3 regions of the Vogesella lacus genome follow, and region 2 is predicted to be linked to each of the others. Evidence: predicted binding sites of a transcription regulator. Region 2 holds the regulator's gene; each other region holds the start of a gene.

Region 1 (7,126 bases), on a different contig from region 2:
GATGACCGCACGCATCATCACCCGCGTGGCCGAAAACGACTACAGCGACGCCGTTTCCTTCGATACCTGTGTGCCGCGCCTGCGCGAGACCGCCGCTATCGAACCTTCGCGCTTCAGCTTCTAAGCCATGATCCGCGAAATCACTGCTACCGAGCTGGCTGCCTGGCTGGCTGACGACAGCCGTCCACAACCGTACCTGCTCGACGTGCGCGAGGATTGGGAATTTGCGCTGTGCCGCATCGCCGGCTCGCAACAGCTGCCGATGCACCTGATCCCGCTGCGTCACAACGAGCTGCCGGACGACCGCCCGATTGTCACCATCTGCCACCACGGTGTGCGCAGCTTCCAGAGCGGCCTGTTCCTCAGCAATGCCGGCTTCGAAGAAGTACTGAGCCTGCGTGGCGGCGTGGCGGCATGGGCCGATGACGTCGAGCCGAGCATGGCACGCTACTGAGCCTTGCTGCTGGCCAGTGAAAGCCGTTCCGTCCGGAACGGCTTTTGCTTTTTGCGGCCAACCTTTAAAGGCAGTTGCCTGCCACCGCGGCCAAACCCGAACGGATTAATCATGAACTACCTCGCCCCTGCCCTCGAAAACCTGCACCCCGACTGGCTGGCTGTACTGCAACAGCCGGCCGTCGCCGCGCGGCTGGCCGACATCGACAACAAACTCGCTGCCGCCGCCAGCACCGCCACGCTATATCCGCCACGCGAGCTGATCTTCAATGCGCTGCGCCGGATGTCGCCGGCCGAGGTGCGCGTGGTGATTCTCGGGCAAGACCCGTATCACGGTGCCGGCGAGGCGATGGGCCTGAGCTTTTCCGTGCCGCCGGGCGTGAAGATTCCGCCCAGCCTGCGCAATATGTACAAAGAGCTGGCTAGCGATCTGGGCATCGCGCCGGCCAGCCACGGCGACCTAAGCCACTGGGCCAGCCAAGGCGTGCTGCTACTTAACACCTCGCTGACAGTCGAGGCCGACAAGGCCGGCAGCCACGGCAAGCTGGGCTGGCAGCTGGTGACCGATGCGCTGATTACGGCGGTGAATGCGGCCAACCCCGGCTGCGTGTTCCTGCTGTGGGGCAACTGGGCACAAGGCAAGGCGGTGCTGATTGACGAGGCCAGACACGGCGTGTTCAAAAGCGTACACCCGTCGCCGCTATCGGCCAGTCGCGGCTTTTTCGGCTCCAAACCATACTCGCAGGCCAATCAATGGTTGGCCGCACGCAGCCGTGGCGAGATCCAATGGCAACAGCCCGCCGATCAGGGCGGGCTGTTCTGAAATCAGGCAGTCAGCGCTGGAAACATCCCGCACTGACTGCCAAGCTTACGGTGCCAGCAGGATCTGGGCGTGGCGGCTGCACTTGTCCAGCTCGTCTATCATCTTGCGGAACGCAGGGCTGGCCACATCGGCAGCCGGAATCCAGAAGAGCTTGCGCACCGATTTTTGCCGGACGCCGACCCCGCCCTCCACCATCACAGGCTCTATTTCGAAGTCACGCCATTTCGAACTGACCTTGCAGGCTTGCACAGGTGCCAGTGGCTTCACGCCATGCACCCGTGACAACCAGCTGTAACTACCGACGCTGTCGCGATAATCGCTGACACCCTCCTTTTGCTGGTAGTCCCGCATGCGTTTGATGAAGGCCTGCCCTGTGCTCAGATCCAGCAGCCGGAAGCCGCCGACTTCGCGCGTGACATTCTCGACGCTCAGCTCGGCACTCAGCGTTTGCGGTTCAAACAGCAAGCGTTGCCCTTGCGGTAACACCAGCGACTCCTTCAGCAAGGTCATGCCCGGATATAACAGATCTTTCGCAATCTCCTGCACGCTGCCCTTGGCATACATCTGCGACTGATAATAGACCGACTCTACCCAGTCCGCCTGTGCCTTGGCACTGACCCGCCACTTGCCTTCGCCATCCGGATGGAAGTCCAGCGACTGACTGCCGGCCAGCGCCTCGCTGTCATGCCCGGCAATATAGCTTTCACGGATTTCGCCATCCGCTGCAATCAGCATGGTCTGCCGCTCCCGCAGCGTATCAGGCACACTGCCCCAGGCGTTGACATTCGCTGTCGGGTCCAGCCAGTAGTCCTTGCCATCCAGCCGGATATGCACGATGGCGTGATTGAAATGATTTAGTGGCGACAACAGCATCGGGCTGTTGTCCAGATCTGCCCGCACGATACTGACACTGGCATCCAGCCCGACTGCCCGCATCATCGCCGTCAGCGTCAGTGCCATGTCCTTGCAATCGCCAAAGCCACGCTGTTCGATTTCGGCCAGCGAAAACGGTACAAAACCGTTCACCGTCAGCCGCCAGTCACCCATATAACGGATACGCTTTTTGACATCCCCCAGCAATAGCGCCAGCTGGCGCTGAGGTGGCAGATCCCTCACCTTGTTTACTGCCTCAAGGGCTTTGGGTGGCAGTGCTTCGCCCTGCAAACGGGCAATAGCCTTGCCCATCGGAGCCAGATACTGCCGCGCATCGGCTACCGTGCTGACTTCGATTCGGGGCAACTGCCGCAATTTGAAACGGCGGTCACTCTCGGTCGTTTCGCGGTAAACCGGCTGCTTCAATGCCAGCTGCAGGCTTTTGCCATCTGCCGACTGTTTCACTTCGAACAAGCCTTCTGCGTTGGCCGCACGCCAGTGCAGCTTGTCGTCACTCTGAATGCGCAAGCTGTAATGCTGCCAGAGGCCCGGCATGGCTTTCACGCGAAACACCGCCGAATGCGCATCAAACGGTTTGACCGGCTGGCGTTGCTCACGGGTACGCAACACCAGTCGGCTGCCAACCTGCGCCTCGGGGAAGGCCAACCGGATGAATTTTTCACCAACAAATCCGTTCTCGCCCGGCACATCGCCTGCCTGTCTGTCCTTGTTGCTGACCTCAATGCGCTTGCCATCCGGCTGCAAGGTATACGCCTCGAGAATGTCCAGCTTGCTGTCGGCGGCAAAGCGGATAGGCCAGGTGCCATGATCGCGCCCTGAGCTGCCAAGGATCCGCAGCTCCCAACTGTCTTCACAATCCTGGAGCCCGGAAGCCACCCAGCGGCAGTTCTGATCCAGCGACATGGCCACTGCCGCCTGATCAATAGACTTCAGCGCCGCCCAGGACGGCGTGGCCAGTACGGCAAACAGCAAAATCGGTGTTGTTTTCAGCATGACTTTGACAATTAATAGCGTTGCGAGCAGACCGCTGCCGCTCATTGCGAGGTCATAAAGCATATCAGCTGGCATCGCCGGAAAAAAATACGCCACCATATTCTATGAACATCATTACCACCCTTGGCCAATGCCAAAAAACTGGCAATAACCATGATTTGCAGCGAGTTTGAATTTTCGCAAACGAATCAATCGATATTCGTATTAAAACAGTTCTGCTTGTGTTAGCCTCGCCGCCCGCCGCTGCCGCCATGCCGTGCAGCAGCCGGCGGTATCAACCGGATCAGGCAGGACTATATGAAAGCTCCCTCTACTCTCAGTCTCGTACTCGACGAGGCCGACAACAAACAACAGGCACTGGCCAGCGCGCCCGGCCGTTATCTGCTGAGTGCCGCCTTTGCCGGCGCCATCATCAGCGCCGTGCTGGTGGTCAGCCTGCGACTCGGGCAGATTTTTCTCGAGGCCGGCATCGGCGGTTATGTGATTCCGATGGCGGCGTTTTTCGGCGCGGCGCTGATCTGCATCCTGGTGTGCAAGGTCGAGCTGTTTACCAGCAATGTGATGTATTTCACCGTCGGCGTGCTGGGCAAGCGCAGCCGTATCGCCACCCTGCTGAAAAGCTGGATCACGGTTTATAGCGGCAATTTGCTGGGCGTTTTGCTGTTTACCGCGGTTTTTGCCGGCGCGGGTGCGCTGGGCAAGCTGCCTGACGGCCACGTGCTGTACCGCATTGCCGAGCTGAAAACCTATGCGCCGGCAATGACGATTTTCTGGAAAGGCGTGCTGTGCAACTGGATCATCTGCCTCGCCATCTGGATGCCGCTGCGCATTGCCAGCGAGGCGGCGCGTTTCGGCCTGATCATGCTGCTGGTCTTCATGTTCTTCTTCTCCGGCTACGAGCACAGCATTGCCAATATGGCGATTTTCGCGCTGGCCATGCTGCATGACACACCGGGCTTTGGCTGGGCGCAGATCATGCACAATATCGTGCCGGCGACCTTGGGCAATATCGTCGGCGGCGGCCTTGGCGTCGGTGCCGTGGTCTACGCGCTGGAGCGTCACACGCTGGTGAAACAAGCCGCCTGAACGCAATAATCCCGACTTTGAAAGCGCCATGCTGTGTAATTCAGACACTACATGGCGCTTTTTCATGGCAAAAAATTGCCTGACACTGCCATTACTGCCCGTTAACTGCCATCGTCATGACAGTGCTTGATACGGATCAAGCAAATTGTTCGTTTTCGAAACGATACTGAATTCGAAATCTTACATTCCTGCACAAGGAGTCTGTCATGCAAGCCCTGTCCCCCGCTGCCCTTGCGGCCAACCCCTGGCACGGTTTCCACGCCGGTGCGTGGCAACAGCAAGTGGATGTACGCGACTTTATCCAGCGTCATTACACGCCCTATCTTGGCGACGCCGATTTCCTTGCCCCGGCCACGGCGCGTACCAGGTCACTGTGGGACAAACTGGGCGAATTGCTGGCACAAGAACGTGCCAAAGGCGTGCTGGCTGTCTCGGCCGACCGCGCCAGCAGCATTACCGCCCATGATGCGGGCTATATCGATCAGGACACCGAAGTCATCGTCGGCCTGCAGACCGATGCGCCACTGAAACGCGCCATCATGCCTAACGGCGGTCTGCGCATGGTGGAATCCGGCCTGGCTGCTTACGGCTTCAGCATCGCGCCGGAAGTGAAGGAAGTCTGGGAGAAATACCGCAAGAGCCACAATCAGGGCGTGTTTGATGTCTACACCCCCGACATCATGGCTTGCCGCAAATCGGGCGTGATTACCGGCCTGCCGGATGCCTATGGCCGTGGCCGCATCATCGGCGACTACCGCCGCGTGGCGCTGTACGGTACCGACTTTTTGCGTGCCGAGCGCCAGCAGGTGTTTGCCGAGCTGAACGATGTGCCGTTCACCGACGAGGTGCTGCGCCTGCGCGAAGAGCTGTCCGAGCAGTTCCGCGCACTGGACGAGCTGCGCCAGATGGCCGAGCGTTACGGCTTTGATATCAGCCGCCCGGCCGCCAGCGCGCGCGAGGCGGTGCAGTGGACTTACTTCGGCTATCTGGCCGCGGTGAAAGAACAGAACGGCGCGGCGATGTCGCTGGGCCGCGTCGCCACCTTCCTCGACATCTATATCGAGCGCGATCTGGCCGCCGGCCTCATCACGGAAGAGCAGGCGCAAGAGCTGATCGACGATCTGGTGATCAAGCTGCGCATCGTGCGTTTCCTGCGCACGCCGGAATACGATCAATTGTTCTCCGGCGACCCGACCTGGGTGACGGAATCGCTGGGCGGCATGGGCGAAGACGGTCGCACGCTGGTGAGCAAGAACAGCTTCCGCTTCCTGAATACCCTGTACAACCTCGGCCCCGCGCCGGAGCCTAACCTGACTGTGCTGTGGTCGGTGAGCCTGCCGCAGGGTTTCAAGGATTTCTGCGCCAAAGTGTCGATCGACACCAGCGCCATCCAGTACGAAAACGACGACGAAATGCGCCCGCTGTGGGGCGACGACTACGGCATTGCCTGCTGCGTATCGGCGATGCGCATCGGCAAGCAGATGCAGTTCTTCGGCGCGCGTGCCAACCTCGCCAAGGCGCTGCTGTACGCGATCAACGGCGGTGTGGACGAAATGAGCGGCAAGAAAGTCGCGCATGGCTTCGAGCCGATTACCGCTGATGTGCTGGACCACGACGAAGTGATGGCCAAGTTCGACCAGCTGATGGACTGGTTGGCCGCAACGTATGTGAAGGCGCTCAACTGCATCCACTACATGCACGACAAGTACGCCTACGAGCGCATCGAGATGGCGCTGCACGACCGCGACATCCTGCGCACCATGGCTTGCGGCATTGCCGGCCTGTCGGTAACCGCCGATTCGCTGTCGGCCATCAAGCACGCCAAGGTGCACGTGATCCGTAACGAGGCGGGCCTGGCGGTCGATTACCGCATCGAGGGCGATTATCCGGCCTTCGGCAATAACGATGCGCGCGTCGACGATATCGCCATCTGGCTGACCGAAACCTTCATGCAGAAGATCAAGGCGCAGCCGCATTTCTACCGCAATGCCACGCCGACGCAGTCGGTGCTGACCATCACCTCCAATGTGGTGTACGGCAAGAAAACCGGCAACACGCCATGCGGCCGCCGCGCCGGCGAACCATTCGCGCCGGGTGCGAACCCGATGAACGGCCGCGACCGCAAGGGCTTTGTCGCTGCCGGTGCCTCGGTCGCCAAGCTGCCGTACAGCGCCGCGCTCGATGGCATCAGCTGGACGGCCTCGGCCACGCCGGACGCGCTGGGCCACAGCCCGCAAGAGCGCATCCGCAACCTGGCCAATTGTCTGGACGGCTACGCCGACGCCGGTGGCTTCCACGTCAACGTCAATGTGTTCCACCGCGACATGCTGGTGCACGCCATGGCCCACCCCGAGCTGTACCCGCAGCTGACGGTGCGCGTGTCGGGCTATGCGGTGAACTTCGTCAAGCTGACGCGCGAACAGCAGCTTGATGTGATTAACCGTACTTTCCACGGCTGCATGTAATCTGCTGCCATTCGGCAGCGATGACTTTGTCGGCTGCACTGCGCGGGGCCTGGCCGTACTATTTGTACTGTCTGCGGCCCCGCTCGCTTGCCTTCGCGTCCTCGCTACCGACTGGAACAGCATCCATCACGCCAGCTTTTACCCGACACCCACCATGACCACCCACACCCCCACCCGGCCGCCACACGGCTATCTGCACTCCACCGAAAGCGGCAGCGGCGTCGACGGCCCCGGCATGCGCTTCGTGTTCTTTCTGTCCGGCTGCCAGTTCCGCTGCCAGTACTGCCACAACCCCGACACCTGGAAGCTGCACAACGGCCGCGAGCTGACACTGGACGACGCCCTCGCCGAAATCGCCCCCTATGCGCGCTTTCTGAAATTTGCCGGCGGCGTCACCCTCTCCGGCGGCGAG
Region 2 (7,126 bases):
CTGCTGGAGCCGGTAGCGCGCGGTCACAGTCTGGATGCACTGAATGTGCCGCCAGCCGTACCGGCGGCCCTGCCATCCGACTTGCTGTTGCGCCGGCCGGATATTGCCGCCGCCGAGGCACAGCTGATGGCAGCCAACGCTCGTATCGGCGTGGCACGTTCGGCCTACTTTCCCAGCATCAGTCTGACGGCGGCGCTGGGCAGCCAGAGCCTGGAACTCGCCGATCTGTTCAGCGGCCCGGCCCGAACCTGGAGCTTTGCCGGTAATCTGCTGGCACCGATCTTCAATAACGGTCAGATCGCGGCGGGTGTCGATGCGGCCAACGCCAGACAAAAGCAGGCATTGGCGGCTTACGAAAAAGCCGTACAGCAGGCTTTTGCCGATACGCTGGATGCCTTGTCGGCGGTCAGCGCCACCCGTGACACCGAGGCGGCGCAGCAGCAACAGCTGACCGCCATGCGTGAAGCCTTGCGTCTGGCGCGCCTGCGCTACGATGCCGGTTACACCGGTTATCTGGATGTGCTGGATGCCGAGCGCAATGTGTTCCAGCTCGAGCTGGCGCAGTCCGAGGCACGCGTTGCCCGTCTGAATGCGGTAGTCGGTCTGTATGCCGCCTTGGGCGGGGGCTGGGCTTCGAACGGAACATAGCGTTCTTGCCAGCAAACAATGGGCTGCTGCGAGGTAGCCCGTTTTGCGGCAAAATTGTCATTTTGTTAATGCCGTCATGTTTATGGCGGCATTTTCATTTTGATGTTCTACTTTTGTTGCAATATTTTGGCGGAAAGTGAGTGCGGTCATGAGCCTGTCGGACTTCCTGCGGGGCTTTGTACGAAAAGAATGGCGACGCTATCTGGCGGCGGCGGCGATGCTGGCGGCGGTGGCGGTGCTGACGGTCAGCATTCCGCGCCAGATTGGCCGCACCATTGATGGTCTGGTGGCCGGCGAGCTGGCGGGCGAGGCCTTGCTGTGGAAGCTGGCCAGCCTGTTGGCGATGGGCGTGGCGATTTACTTCCTGCGCGTGGGCTGGCGCATGCAGCTGTTTGCCGCCAGTTTTCATCTTGGCGTCGATTTGCGCGTGCGTTTGTATCGCAAGCTGGCGAAACAGGGGCCGGCTTATTTTCAGCATCAGCGCACCGGCGATCTGATGGCGCGCGCGACCAATGATATCGACGCGGTTGAGATGACTTCGGGCGAGGCGATGCTGGCCGGCTTTGACGGGGCACTGACCATGGCGCTGGTGTTGGGCATGATGATTGCCGGTGTCGACTGGCGTCTGGCGCTGGTGGCTCTGCTGCCGTTTCCGTTGATGGCTTTTGGCTTCTGGCGCATTTCGCGCCATGTGCATACCGCTTCGGCCGCAGCGCTGGAGCGTTTTTCCGATCTGAACGACCACGTGCAGGAAACGCTGGCTGGGGTTCGCACCATCCGCGCGATGGGGCTGGAAGCCCGCAATCGTGCCGAGCTGGGTCGTCGTGCTGCGGCGGCGGCCGAAGCGAGTCTTGATGCCCAGCGCTGGGAGGCAGCATTCGAGCCGACCGTCGGCGCGGCACTGACCGCGGCCAGCACGCTGACACTGGCGGTGGGCGGTTATCTGATCTGGCAGCAGGATCTGACCATCGGCCAGCTGACCAGCTTTGTGATGTATCTGGGCATGATGATCTGGCCGATGTTTGCCACTGGCTGGGTGTTGTCGCTGCTGGAGCGCGGCAAGGCGGCGTGGGCGCGGCTGCAACCGATTCTGGATGCGCCGCTGAGCATTGATGACCACGGCAGCATCGCCAAGGTCAGCAATGGCGTGCTTGAGCTGCAAGCACTGCACTTCAGCTATGGCGGGCAGAGCCAGCCGGCGCTGTCTGCTATTGATGTCATGCTGCAGCCCGGCAAGGTGCTGGCACTGGTCGGCCCGACAGGCAGCGGCAAATCGACGCTGCTGAATCTGCTGCTGCGCCAGCAGCATCCGGGGGGCGGCCACATCCGCTGGGGCGGGGTGGATCTGGAGGATTACCGCCTTTCTGCCTTGCGCGAGGCGATCAGCTGGGTGCCGCAAGAGTCTTTCCTGTTTTCGGCCAGTGTGGCCGAAAACATCGCGCTGGCGCGGCCGTCCGCCAGTCGTGCCGAGGTCGAGCAGGTAGCAAGGTTGGCCGCAATTCACGACGACATCCTGCGCCTGCCGCAGGGCTACGATACCCAGGTCGGCGAGAAGGGCGTGAGCCTGTCTGGCGGCCAACGTCAGCGCGTGGCGATTGCGCGCGCCTTGCTGGCCGAAGCACCGCTATTGCTGCTGGATGATGCGCTGTCGGCGGTCGATACCCGCACCGAAACCGAGATCCTGCAGCATCTGCGCGCTGCTAGGCTTGGCCGCACGCTGGTGCTGACCAGCCATAGATTGTCGGCGGTGATGGATGCCGACGAGATTCTGGTGCTGCGTCACGGCCGCATTGCCGAGCGCGGCACGCACGATCAATTGCTGGCACTGGATGGCTGGTATGCCGACCAGTGGCGCTATCAACAACTGGAGGCCAGTCTCGATGAGTGCTGATCGCAAACAGGCGCTGGATTTGCTGCGTCACGCGGCCGCGCCGGAAAAACGCCATGTCTGGCTGGGCTTTGTCTTTCTGCTGATGGCTGCCTTGCTGGAGGCGGCCGGCCCCTTGCTGGCCAAGCATTACATCGACAACTACCTGCTGCCGCGCCACGGCGCCATTCACGAGATGGTCTGGCTGGTGGCTGGTGTGCTACTGACAGGGTTGGCCGCAACCGCGATTCGTTATCTGCAATTGCTGCGTCTTGCCGGCGTGGCGATGCGCTCGGTGCGCCGTCTGCGCGAAGAGGTCTACGGTCATGTGCTGTCGCTGCCGATGGCCTTTTTCGACAAGGCGATTACCGGCCAGCTGGTCAGCCGCGTCACCAATGACACCGAGGCGGTGAAGCAGCTGTATGTTCAGGTGCTGTTCGTGATGCTCGATAGCGTCATCGTGGTGTGCGGTGCGCTGGCGGCGATGTTCTGGCTGAACTGGCAATTGGCCTCGGTGGTGCTGTTGCTGCTGCCGGCGGTATTCGTGATTGTCTGGCTGTACCAGCGCTGGAGCGCGCCGTCGGTGGCGCGTGCACGGCAGCTGCGCAGCGACATCAATGCCCAGGTGGCCGAGTCGATTGCCGGTATGGTGGTATTGCAGGCGGCCGGGGCCGAACAACGTTTTGGCGACCGTTTTGCCGAAACCGGCAGCCAGCTCTACCACGCGCGCATGGCCGAGCTGCGTGCCAACGCCTGGTTGCTGCGCCCGGCGCTGGACTTGCTGAATGTGCTGCTGCTGGTGGCGGTGATCTACGCCTTCGGCAGCAAGGCGGTCAGCGGTATCGAGATCGGCGTGTTGTATGCCTTTGTCAGCTATATCGCCCGTGTGGTCGAGCCGCTGATCCAGATCACCATGCAGTTCTCACAGCTGCAGCAGGCGGTGGTCGCCGCCTCGCGCGTTAATGTACTGCTGCAGGAGTCGCGTGCCAGCCAGGGTGCGGGGGCGGGCGAGATCAGCCACGGCGCGGTGAGCTTCAGCGGCATCCGTTTTGGCTATGCGGCCGAACGCCCGGTATTGCACGGTATTGATCTGGCGATTCCGGCCGGCAGCTTTGTCGGCATCGTTGGCCACACCGGCAGCGGCAAATCGACGCTGATGTCGTTGTTGCTGCGCTTTTATCAGGCGCAGCACGGCGAGGTGCGCATTGATGGCCATCTCTTGGCCAGCATTGCCGATGACACCTTCCGCGCCGGTGTTGGCCTGGTGCCGCAAGATCCCTTCCTGTTGGCCGCCAGCGCGCGTGACAATATCGATATGGGCCGCGGTCTGTCGCAACAGGCTATCGAGACCGCCGCACGGGCGGCGGGTGTGCACGAGCTGATCCTGTCGCTGGAGCAGGGCTACGACACCGATATGGGCGAGGGCGGTACCCGGCTGTCGGTCGGGCAGAAGCAGCTGATCGCGATTGCGCGGGCGCTGGCCGGCCAGCCGCGCATCCTGCTGCTGGACGAGGCAACCTCGCACATCGACAGCGAGACCGAGCAGCTGGTGCAAGAGGCGCTGGATCGCTTGCACGGCAAGGTGACGATGATCGCGATTGCCCATCGCCTGTCGACGATTCGCGATGCCGACACCATCGTGGTGCTCAATCACGGCCATATTGCCGAGCAGGGCAATCACGAGGCGCTGATGGCTATCGACGGCGGCATCTACCAGCGCCTGTATCAGCTGCAGCAGATCGAAAGCCGCGTGGCGGACGAGCTGGATGTCGTCTGAGCATTTGCGGCCAACCTTGTATTGGCCGGGCAATAAAAAAACGCCACCGAGGGGTGGCGTTTTTTATGTGCTGGCGACGGGGTCAGGAAGTCGCTTGCGAGCAGCCGGCAACCAGTGCCTTGAGCTCGGCGGGCTGGATCAGCTGGATATGCTTGTGATCGACCTTGATCCAGCCTTGCTGCTGGAACTTGGACAGCGTACGGCTGACGGTTTCCAGTTTCAGGCCGAGGAAGCTGCCGATTTCCTCGCGGCTCATGCGCAGGATGAAATCGTTGGCCGCAAAGCCACGGCTTTGCAGGCGCTGCGACAGATTCAGCAGGAAGGCGGCGAGGCGCTCTTCAGCCTTCATATTGCCCAACAGCAGCATTACCGACTGGTCGCGCACGATCTCGCGGCTCATCAGGCGGAAGAAATGGTGCTGCAGGCTGGGGATCTCGCGACCGAGGGTTTCCATACGGTTGAATGGCAGCTCGCACACTTCGCTGTCTTCCAGCGCAATCGCGTCACAGCCGTGGGTATTGGCCGAAATGCCGTCCAGGCCCATCAGTTCGCCCGACATATGGAAGCCGGTTACCTGTTCGCGGCCATCCTGGCTGGATACCGCGGTCTTGAAATAGCCGGTACGCACGGCATACAGCGAGCGGAAGCCCTCGCCGCTGCGGAACAGATATTCGCCACGCTTGATACGACGGCTCTGGCGGATAACGGCATCCAGCTGCGCCAGTTCGTCACGGTTGAGGCCAACAGGCAGGCACAGTTCGCGCAAGCTGCAGTTGGAGCAGGAGACCTTCAGGGTATGCAAGGGCGAGTTTTGATCAGTCATACGACAGTCTTTTTCCACAGGCAGGTGAGCTTGCTTGACACGCATCAAGGCGCAACAAGCGTGAATTGCGCAAATTTACCAGTCCCCCACCAGATTTCCAAACAAAAAATGATGATGACACCGCAATTGGCATTTGTGCCGACACAATGTGATTTCGACCGGGCGTTGATCGAGTCGCTGGCCGGCTCGGGGCCGCGCTATACCTCGTATCCGACAGCCGACCGTTTTCATGGCGGGTTTGGTGTCCAGGATTATGAACACTGGCTGGCACAGCGCGCTATCGGGGCAAACCATAGGGAGCTGTCGCTGTATGTGCACGTGCCGTTCTGTAACACCATTTGTTATTACTGCGGCTGTAACAAGATCATCACCAAGGACAAGCAGCGCGCCGACCAGTATCTGGACTATCTGGAAAAGGAAATCGCGCTGACCGCGCAAAAACTGGGGGGGCGCGAGAAAGTCATCCAGCTGCACTTTGGTGGTGGTACCCCGACTTTCCTGTCGGACGAGCAGCTCGAGCGCGTGATGGGCATCATCCGCCAGCATTTCGATTTGCTGCCCGAGGGCGAGTTCTCGATCGAGATCGACCCGCGCAAGGTTGGCCGCGATACGGTGCTGCATCTGGGGCAGCTGGGTTTCAACCGCATGAGCGTCGGCATCCAGGATTTCGACCCGGCGGTGCAAGAGGCGGTGAACCGCATCCAGAGCGAGGAAGAAACACGCGTGGTGATTGATGCTGCGCGTGAGGCCGGTTTCAAATCGGTAAGTGTGGACCTGATTTACGGCCTGCCGCGCCAGAGTGCGCATTCGCTGGAAAACACCATCAATCGGGTGATCAGCATGTCACCGGATCGCATCGCACTGTACAACTATGCGCATCTGCCGACCGTGTTCATGCCGCAGCGTCGTATCAATGAAGACGAACTGCCTAGCCCGGCGACCAAGCTCGATATCCTGCAAAACTCGGTACAGCAGCTGACCGATGCCGGCTATGTCTTTATCGGCATGGATCACTTTGCCAAGCCCGATGACGAGCTGACCCGCGCCTTGCAGCAGGGCCGTTTGCAGCGCAATTTCCAGGGTTATTCCACCCATGCCGATTGCGATATGATCGGCCTTGGTGTGTCGTCGATTGGCAAGGTCGGCCCTTGCTACAGCCAGAACGAGAAAGAACTCGATGCTTATTATGCCGCGTTGGATGCCGGTCGTTTGCCGGTGATGCGTGGCATGACGCTGAGTCAGGACGATATCCTGCGCCGCAGCGTGATCCAGGGCCTGATGTGCCGCTTCTCGCTGTCGGTTGAGGCGATCGAGCAAACCTTCGCCATCAACTTTGCCGATTACTTTGCTGACGAGTTACCGAAGATTCGCGAGTTCCAGAAGATGGGGCTGCTGACTTTTGATGGTGACTTCCTGATGGTGGCACCGAAAGGGCGCTTCCTGATCCGCAATATCGCCATGGTGTTTGACCGACATCTGCGCGAACGCGAGACCAAGGCGCGTTATTCGCAAACCATCTGATTGCCTGACATCAAATAAAAAACCCGCCGTGAGGCGGGTTTTTTATTTGGCAGCAAGGTTGGCCGCAGGGGCGGGAATTACTTCCACACGTCCTGATGCACCTTGCTTTGCAGTTCCGGATATTGCTTGATGTCGAATACCGGTTCGCTAATGCCCTGATTGCGCTGTTGCTGGTAATCCTTCAGCAGCACAAATACGTAGCGCGACAGCAGGACGATGGCAATCAGGTTGATGACGGCCATGATGCCCATCGACAGGTCGGCCATGTCCCATACCAGCGGCAGGCTGCCGATGGCGCCAAACATCACCATGGCCAGTACCAGCAGACGGAACACGAACATCACGCTCTTGTTGTTTTTGATGAACTCGACGTTACCTTCGGCGTAGGCATAGTTACCGATGATGGAGCTGAAGCAGAACAGGAACAGCGCGATCGCCAGGAAGTGGCCACCCCAGTCGCCCAGTGTCATGCTCAGCGCTTTCTGGGTCA
Region 3 (7,126 bases), on a different contig from region 2:
GCTGGCTACCCAGCTGTTGGCGACGGCAAGAGAGCAATCACATTCGTCGGCCAACTCCGCAGCAGCTATCGAAGAACTGTCCGAAAGCATTGCTGCCGTAGCTGAGGTCAGTCAGGGCATGAAGTTGGCCGCAGGGGATACCGCAGAGATTGCCAAACGGGGTAATGAAGAACTGCACACCCTGGTTGGCGAGGTAAATCACGTCGAGCAGATCGTGCAGAACGTGGCCGAGCTGGTTGCCAGCTTCCTGACCAAGAGCCGCGAGATTGCCGGTATGACGCGCGAAGTGCGTGACATTGCCGACCAGACCAATCTGTTGGCGCTGAATGCTGCCATTGAGGCCGCACGAGCGGGCGAGCAGGGCCGTGGCTTTGCGGTAGTGGCGGATGAAGTACGCAAGCTGGCGGAGAAGTCTTCGGCCTCGGCCAGCGAGATCGATAGGGTAACCGCGTCGCTTGATCAGCAATCTGCCACGCTGGAAGGCGCGATCGGCGAAGGGTTGGCCGCACTGGGCAAGAGCCGCGAGTATGTGCAAAGCGTGAGCGAAGGGCTGGCGCAGAGTGCTGACAGCAGTGCCAAGAGCGCGTCGCAAGCGCAGAGCGTGGCCGATGCCATGCAGGAGCAGCAGACCGCGAGTCGTGATCTGGCGGCCAGCATGGAGCGTGTCGCTGCCTCGGCCGAGCAAAGTGCCTCTGCGGCCGAGAGTCTTAGCGACAATGTAACGAGGCTGGTTACCACGGCTGATGGCCTGAACCAGAGTGTTGCCTATTTCAAGGTCAGCTGAATCAGGCAACTTGAATACCAGTGTTGCTTTGTCGTAGCAATTACAGCAAAGGTGAAGTGATTGCTGGATAGGCAAGGCTGGAACTGCTTATGCTGCAAAGCAATAACCTCACACCGGTATGCTCATGCAGCTCAGTTCACATCCATGGCGGCGGGTCTTGAATGACGAGGCCCATGCCCGCCCGCCGGCGGCGATTCCGTCGCCGGCCCGAATTTCTACATTATCCCTGCTGTTTGATGATGAAGGCGTCGCGCAGCGCCAAGCCTTCCGTCAGCTGGCCAGCCTTCTGGGGCAATCCTTGCCGCAGGAGCTGGGCGCGCAACATACGCTGGTGGCTGGTGACCTGACGATACGTTGGGCGCTGCATACCGAGTTTGTCCGTTACACCTTCATTATCAGCGGTCATCACGGCGACCCGTTCGAGCGGACCGTGCTGGATCGTCTGCCCGAGTCATGGTTGGCCGCATTGCCCGGGCAGTTGCTGGTGGCCATGCATGCGGTGCTGCTGGATGCGGTGCAGGAGCGCGAGCCAAAGGCCTTGTCGGCGGACTGGTTTGGCGGGCATGAGCTGATTGGTGCCGAAATCGGTGATGGCAATGGCCTCGCCTATACCGATTTGCGCTTGCACCCCGATGCGCGGCTGGCGGAAGGCTTCAGCCGCTATGTGGTGGTGGATCGCAAGATGGGGCCGTCGCAGAATGGCCGCATGTTGCAGCGCCTTTTCGAGATGGAGAGCTATCGCATGCTGGCTTTGCTGGCCCTGCCGGAAGCCAAGCGGCAGACGCCGGAAATCAGCCGGCTGGGAACCCAGCTGCGCCGCATTACCGAGCGGATGGCGGCGCAGAGCGACATCGACAGCGAGTTGCTGGACGAGCTGACCGAGCTGTCGGCACAGGGCGAGCAATTGATTGCCGAGAGCCAGTACCGTTTTGCGGCTGCGCGTGCGTATTACCAGCTGGTCGAGCGGCGTATTGCCGAATTGCGCGAACAGCGGTTGCCGGGTTTGCAGCCGTTTCACGAGTTTATGGAGCGCCGTCTTGCACCGGCGATGGCCACCTGTAATACCGTGGCGCAAAGGCAGGAGCGGCTGATGGCGCGCTTGCAGCGCAGCACGGCTTTGTTGCGTACACGGGTGGAGGTGGTGCATGAGGCGCAGAATCGTGCCTTGCTGGCCAGTATGGACAAGCGGGCGGCTATCCAGCTGCGTTTGCAGGAAACCGTAGAAGGCTTGTCGGTTGGCGTGCTGACCTATTACGCGGTCGGTTTGCTGTCGTATCTGTTCAAGGCGCTGAAGGCCGCGGGGCTGGGGCTGAATTACGAGCTGGCAACCGGCCTGTCAGTGCCGCTGGTGGCACTTGGCGTATGGTGGAGCATGCGACGCTTGCGTCGCAGTCTTGGCCATTGAGTGCCTGCAATAAAAAAGCCGGACTTGTCCGGCTTTTTTGTGTAGTGCGCTTAGCGGGTTTGTTCGAGCAATTCGATGCGTTGCAATAGCTCGGCCACGGTCTGCTCCAGTGCCTCGACCCGTTGCTGCAGCGCCGGATTGTCTTGCTGAGTGTTGCCGGTAGCAAGGTCGTTTTCATCTTGTGGATGCAACAGGTGGCACCAGCGTGCCTCGCGTGCGCCGGCTTGCTTGGCCATTTTGTGAGCCAGCGGCGGAAACTTGTCTGCCAGTGCTTGCAGTGCAGTTTCGACCTCTTCGGCACCGGAGAAATTGTAGACGCGGCCGGCGCGGGTGCGGATTTCGGCCGCCGTCTGTGGGCCGCGCAGCATCAGCATGGCCAGTGCGGCCAACTTTGCGCCGTCTATATTCCAGGCATAGTTGAGGCGGTGTTCGTACTTGCTGACACGGCTGCCGGCAGGCAGGCGGACATTGATCAGCTTGTCCTGCAGCAGCTCGTCGAGGGTGCGCGACAGCTCGCTTTCGTCCAGTTGCATCACCGGTTCGCGGCTGGTCAGCTGATTGCAGGCAGTCTGCAAGGCATTCAGGGTCAGGGGATAGCTATCCGGGGTCAGGGCCTGCTTTTCGATCAGTGCCCCCAGAATGCGTACCGCGGCGGGGCTCAGTTGCATGCTCTCCATAATGCTTCTCCTTGTAAGTTGTCAGGCCATGATAAGGGATTCTGCCTGGCCTTGCCGGCTTGACAGCGCAGGCAGATTTGCTCACGCTTTCGGGTTTTTCAGGAGCCTGACAATGCAACGTATCGATCTGCTGCTGGTCGCCCAGGGTTTGGCGGCTTCCCGTACGGCGGCGCAGGCCCTGCTGTCGGCTGGGCGCGTGAGTATTTCTGATGGCGGCGTGGCTCGTGTGATCAGCAAAGCCAGCCAGAAATTCCCCGAAGACAGTGTTTTTGTCATCGAGCCTGACGAAGCGGATCGCTATGTGTCGCGAGGCGGTCTCAAGATGGCCGGTGCCTTGCAGCAGGCCGGTCTGGAAATTGATGGCTGGACGGTGCTGGATGTCGGCCAGTCAACAGGCGGGTTTACCGATTGCGTATTGCAGTACGGTGCGCGACGCGTCGTGGGGGTGGATGTGGGTCATGGCCAGCTGGCCGAACGACTGCAACAGGACGAGCGCGTGGTGTTTTTCGAAGGCATCAATGCGCGGGCGCTGGATCACGAGGCCATTCAGGCAGCGAATGGCGGCGAGCTGTTCGATCTGATGATCTGCGATGTGTCCTTCATCTCCTTGCAGCTGGTGTTTCCATCGGCACTGCCGATGATCAAGCCGGGCGGAACCTTGCTTAGCCTCGTCAAGCCGCAATTCGAGGTTGGCCGCAGCGGCCTTGGGCATGGCGGCATTGTGCGAGATGAAAAGCTGTATGTCGGCGTCGAGGATCGCATCACTGCGCTGGTGAACGAACTGGGATTTCAGCGGCTGGGCTGGTTTGACAGCCCGATCAAGGGTGGCGACGGCAACCGTGAATTTTTCATCCACGCTCGCCGTCTGGCCTGAGCTGGCTGATCAGCCTGCGGTGACGACGGCAGGGTTGTCGTCGTCTTCCGGGTTGCGTACAACCAGCAGTGGTACAGCGGTGCGGCGCATCACATCTTCGGCAAAACTGCCCATCAGCAGGTGTTTCCAGCCTTTGCGACCATGCGTGCCAATTACCAACAGGTCGCTGTTTTCAGCTTGGGTATAGCTGACCAGCACACTGGCGAGCGCGGCACCGCCTTCTGCGGCATCCAGTAACACCGGAACGGCTTGTACACCCTGACTTTCGGCCAGCTTGCCGGCCTCCTCCAGAATCTTGCTGCCTTGCTGGCGGGCTTCGTCATACAAGGCCTGGCTATCCAGTAGCCCGACATTTTCGATGGCAAAATCATGCACGGAAACAACGTGCACGAGAGAGAGTCGTGCCTTGCATAGCTGTGCCAGGCGCACCGCCTCGATCAGCGCCGGATTGGCATTGTGGCTTCCATCAAGAGCGATAGTGATATGGCGGTACATGAGCAACTTCCCCTGTAAACAATAGTCATACTATTGTGGCCAGTTGTTGAGTCTATTGCAGCAATTTATGTAAATAAACTTGATAGGAAACAAATGCTTGAAACAGGTTTAACAGTTCATGATTTAGTATTTTTACGGATTTGATTTAAAACCCTTTGGCAGTAGACTCGTATCTCAGCTTGAAGGAGTGCTTGCATTGTTTACTTGGTTTGTTGTCGGTGCATTGGTATTTTTTGCGGTTCTTTACTGGGTTTTCTTTATCCGCCCGGCGAGGGAGCAGGCAAAAGTACGCACATTATTGCGCAATAGCCAGATGCAGCGTCGCTATGCCGCGCACACCCAATCCGTTGCCGTCGAGCAGGAGACACATCTTACTGGTCGCGCTTATGGCGCCTTGTTGCGTATGGCACATGGCGACAGGCAAAAAGTCGAGCTCTGGATCGTTGAATTACAGCGCCAGATGCCAGGTGTTACTCGTGTTCACGCAATTGAAATTCTGGCTGAACGCTCCTTGGCGCCACAGGCGGTTCCAGCCTGATTGTTATTGTCTTCAGTCTTCGGATGTCTGGTTATGCCATGCGTGAATGCGGTTTCTGCCTGCGTGTTTGGCCGCATACATGGCCAGGTCGGCGCGTTTCAGCCATTCGCTAAGTGATTCAGACGGGTGCCGATCGGCGAGACCAAAAGATGCGGTAATCATCAGAGGTGGCGTCTCAACCAACGGTGTGCTGATCAGCAGGGTACGGATCGACTCGCAGCGCCGTAACGCTTCCCTTGCATTCATGCTGAATACCAGCAAGAACTCTTCCCCTCCCAGACGGGCCAGATACTCTCCAGAGTGCAGTGTTGAAGATATCCGTTTGGCCATGCCTTGCAGCACCTGATCTCCCATGTCGTGACCATGCTCGTCGTTGATTCTCTTGAAGTGATCAATATCAAACATCACCAGGCAGAGTGGCCCATCCTCCATCATGAACTGCTGCAGCAAGGCCAGAATGGCTCTTCTGTTGAGTAGCTGGGTCAGTTCATCATGTCTGGCCATCTGGGTAATCGTCGACAGGGCATGTTGCAGTCTGCGGTGCTCGTCCTGTAGCGCCGCGAGAGCCTGTTCTGTCCGGATATTGGCATCCATCAGTTCGCTGCTCAGCTGATTGGCCTCGACAATGGCCCGTATGCCGCGTATCAGCTGGCGATTGATGGTCAGGCTGTAAATGCCTAACAGGATCAGGTAAACCGTGCCCGAGATGGCAACGTATGAATCCAGTACCGTGTGTTCCGGTTGTTGTGCGTGAATGATGATGGGCAAGAGTATGCCGCACAGAAAGCTCATCGCCGCCGACCAGAACATGGACTGGACAATGACAACGACGGCCGCGACACCACACAAGACCAGATAGACCATCAGCGTCATGGCAGTACTGGCTTCCGGCAGCAGAAACCAGACCACGATGCCCCAGCAAGTGCCGAGCAGCCACTTGCTGAAACAATAATGCCGTAACCAGCGCATGCCTTCTGGCGGTGTGCGCCCGTGACGCCAGATCGGCCAGGTCAGGCTGAGGCTGTGCAGCACGGCGAATAGCAGCCATCCGAACCACCAGAGAAAAGCACTGGCCTGTTGCAGATTCTCGAGGCGGGAAATGACAAGTAACAGGGAGGCTGCCACAGGGGTGCTCAGGCTGGCCACAAAACTGCGGTTAGCGACCAGCCTGATGCGCTCATGCAGGATGCGGACATTCAGACTTTCTGATGCCGGCTCTGTCATGGAACCCCCTGTTACATAGCCGTGCTCACTGACGGATCTGACCGTCGCCGAGCACGATCCACTTCTGGCTGGTCAGGCCGATCAGGCCGACCGGGCCGCGTGCATGGATCTTGTCGGTGGAAATGCCGATTTCGGCACCAAGCCCGTATTCATAACCGTCGGCAAAGCGTGTGCTGGCATTCACCATGACGCTGGCCGAATCTACCTCGCGCAGGAATTGGCGGGTGCGGCTGTAGTCTTCCGAGACGATGGCATCGGTGTGATGGCTGCCGTACTGGTTGATGTGCTCGATAGCCTCGTGCATATCCTCGACAACACGGATAGCCAGCACCGGTGCCAGATACTCGGTTTCCCAGTCGGCTTCGCAGGCCGGTACTACCTTGTCGCCGAGTATGCCTTGCGTGCGCTCGCATCCGCGCAGCTCGACACCTTTCTCCCAGTAGGCTGCGGCCAACCTTGGCAGAATGAATCCGGCAAAGGCGGTATGCACCAGCAAAGTCTCCATGGTGTTGCAGGTGCCATAACGGTGGGTCTTGGCATTCAGCGCAATCTGGAAAGCTTTTTCCGGATTGGCCGTGTCATCGATATAGACATGACAGTTGCCGTCCAGATGCTTGATCACCGGCACGCGCGCTTCGTTGCTGATGCGCTGGATCAGGCCCTTGCCACCACGCGGAACGATCACATCCACGTACTCGCTCATGGTGATCAGCTCGCCCACGGCAGCGCGGTCGGTTGTTTCGATTACCTGCACCACATGCAAAGGCAGGTCGGCCAGACGCAGGCCTTCGTGAACGCAGGCGGCAATCGCCTGATTACTGTGGAAAGCCTCGGAACCGCCACGCAGGATCACGGCATTGCCAGCCTTCAGGCACAGCGCTGCCGCATCGGCGGTGACGTTCGGGCGCGCTTCATAAATGATGCCGATCACGCCCAACGGTACGCGCATCTTGCCCAGCTGGATGCCGGACGGGCGGAAGCTGAAATCATCCATCTCGCCAACCGGGTCGGGCAGGGCGGCGATCTGGCGCACGCCATCGGCCATGCTGCGGATGGTTTTCTCCGACAGCGTCAGGCGATCGAGCATGGCGTCTTCCAGACCATTCAGTCGTGCCTTGTCCAGATCCTG

The links. Region 2 encodes FNR, which switches genes on or off when oxygen is low (the NO sensors DNR and NnrR bind a similar motif). Its sites were predicted from a motif close to TTGATNNNNATCAA; they were not measured.
Region 1: pflB (formate C-acetyltransferase) is a predicted target of FNR. The motif match lies at 4,376-4,389, and genes of this name have one in related genera.
Region 3: ACZ9W6_RS02390 (universal stress protein) is a predicted target of FNR. The motif match lies at 4,315-4,328, and genes of this name have one in related genera.

What each region holds. Positions count from the first base shown of each region.
Region 1 is NZ_CEETQT010000004.1:79,586-86,711, reverse strand. Features, by position in the region: gene ACZ9W6_RS06195 (protein-L-isoaspartate O-methyltransferase family protein) at 1-124, shown strand, start outside; gene ACZ9W6_RS06190 (rhodanese-like domain-containing protein) at 128-454, shown strand; gene ung (uracil-DNA glycosylase) at 566-1,276, shown strand; gene ACZ9W6_RS06180 (DUF3857 domain-containing protein) at 1,322-3,163, opposite strand; gene ACZ9W6_RS06175 (formate/nitrite transporter family protein) at 3,461-4,249, shown strand; gene pflB (formate C-acetyltransferase) at 4,456-6,714, shown strand; gene pflA (pyruvate formate-lyase-activating protein) at 6,869-7,126, shown strand, end outside.
Region 2 is NZ_CEETQT010000005.1:142,710-149,835, reverse strand. Features, by position in the region: gene ACZ9W6_RS08235 (efflux transporter outer membrane subunit) at 1-648, shown strand, start outside; gene ACZ9W6_RS08230 (ABC transporter ATP-binding protein) at 797-2,539, shown strand; gene ACZ9W6_RS08225 (ABC transporter ATP-binding protein) at 2,529-4,292, shown strand; gene fnr (fumarate/nitrate reduction transcriptional regulator Fnr) at 4,375-5,115, opposite strand; gene hemN (oxygen-independent coproporphyrinogen III oxidase) at 5,230-6,636, shown strand; gene ACZ9W6_RS08210 (alanine/glycine:cation symporter family protein) at 6,714-7,126, opposite strand, start outside.
Region 3 is NZ_CEETQT010000002.1:8,103-15,228, reverse strand. Features, by position in the region: gene ACZ9W6_RS02410 (methyl-accepting chemotaxis protein) at 1-784, shown strand, start outside; gene ACZ9W6_RS02405 (DUF3422 family protein) at 909-2,189, shown strand; gene ACZ9W6_RS02400 (YceH family protein) at 2,240-2,866, opposite strand; gene ACZ9W6_RS02395 (TlyA family RNA methyltransferase) at 2,979-3,740, shown strand; gene ACZ9W6_RS02390 (universal stress protein) at 3,750-4,235, opposite strand; gene ACZ9W6_RS02385 (hypothetical protein) at 4,432-4,773, shown strand; gene ACZ9W6_RS02380 (GGDEF domain-containing protein) at 4,786-5,997, opposite strand; gene ACZ9W6_RS02375 (glutamate-5-semialdehyde dehydrogenase) at 6,023-7,126, opposite strand, start outside.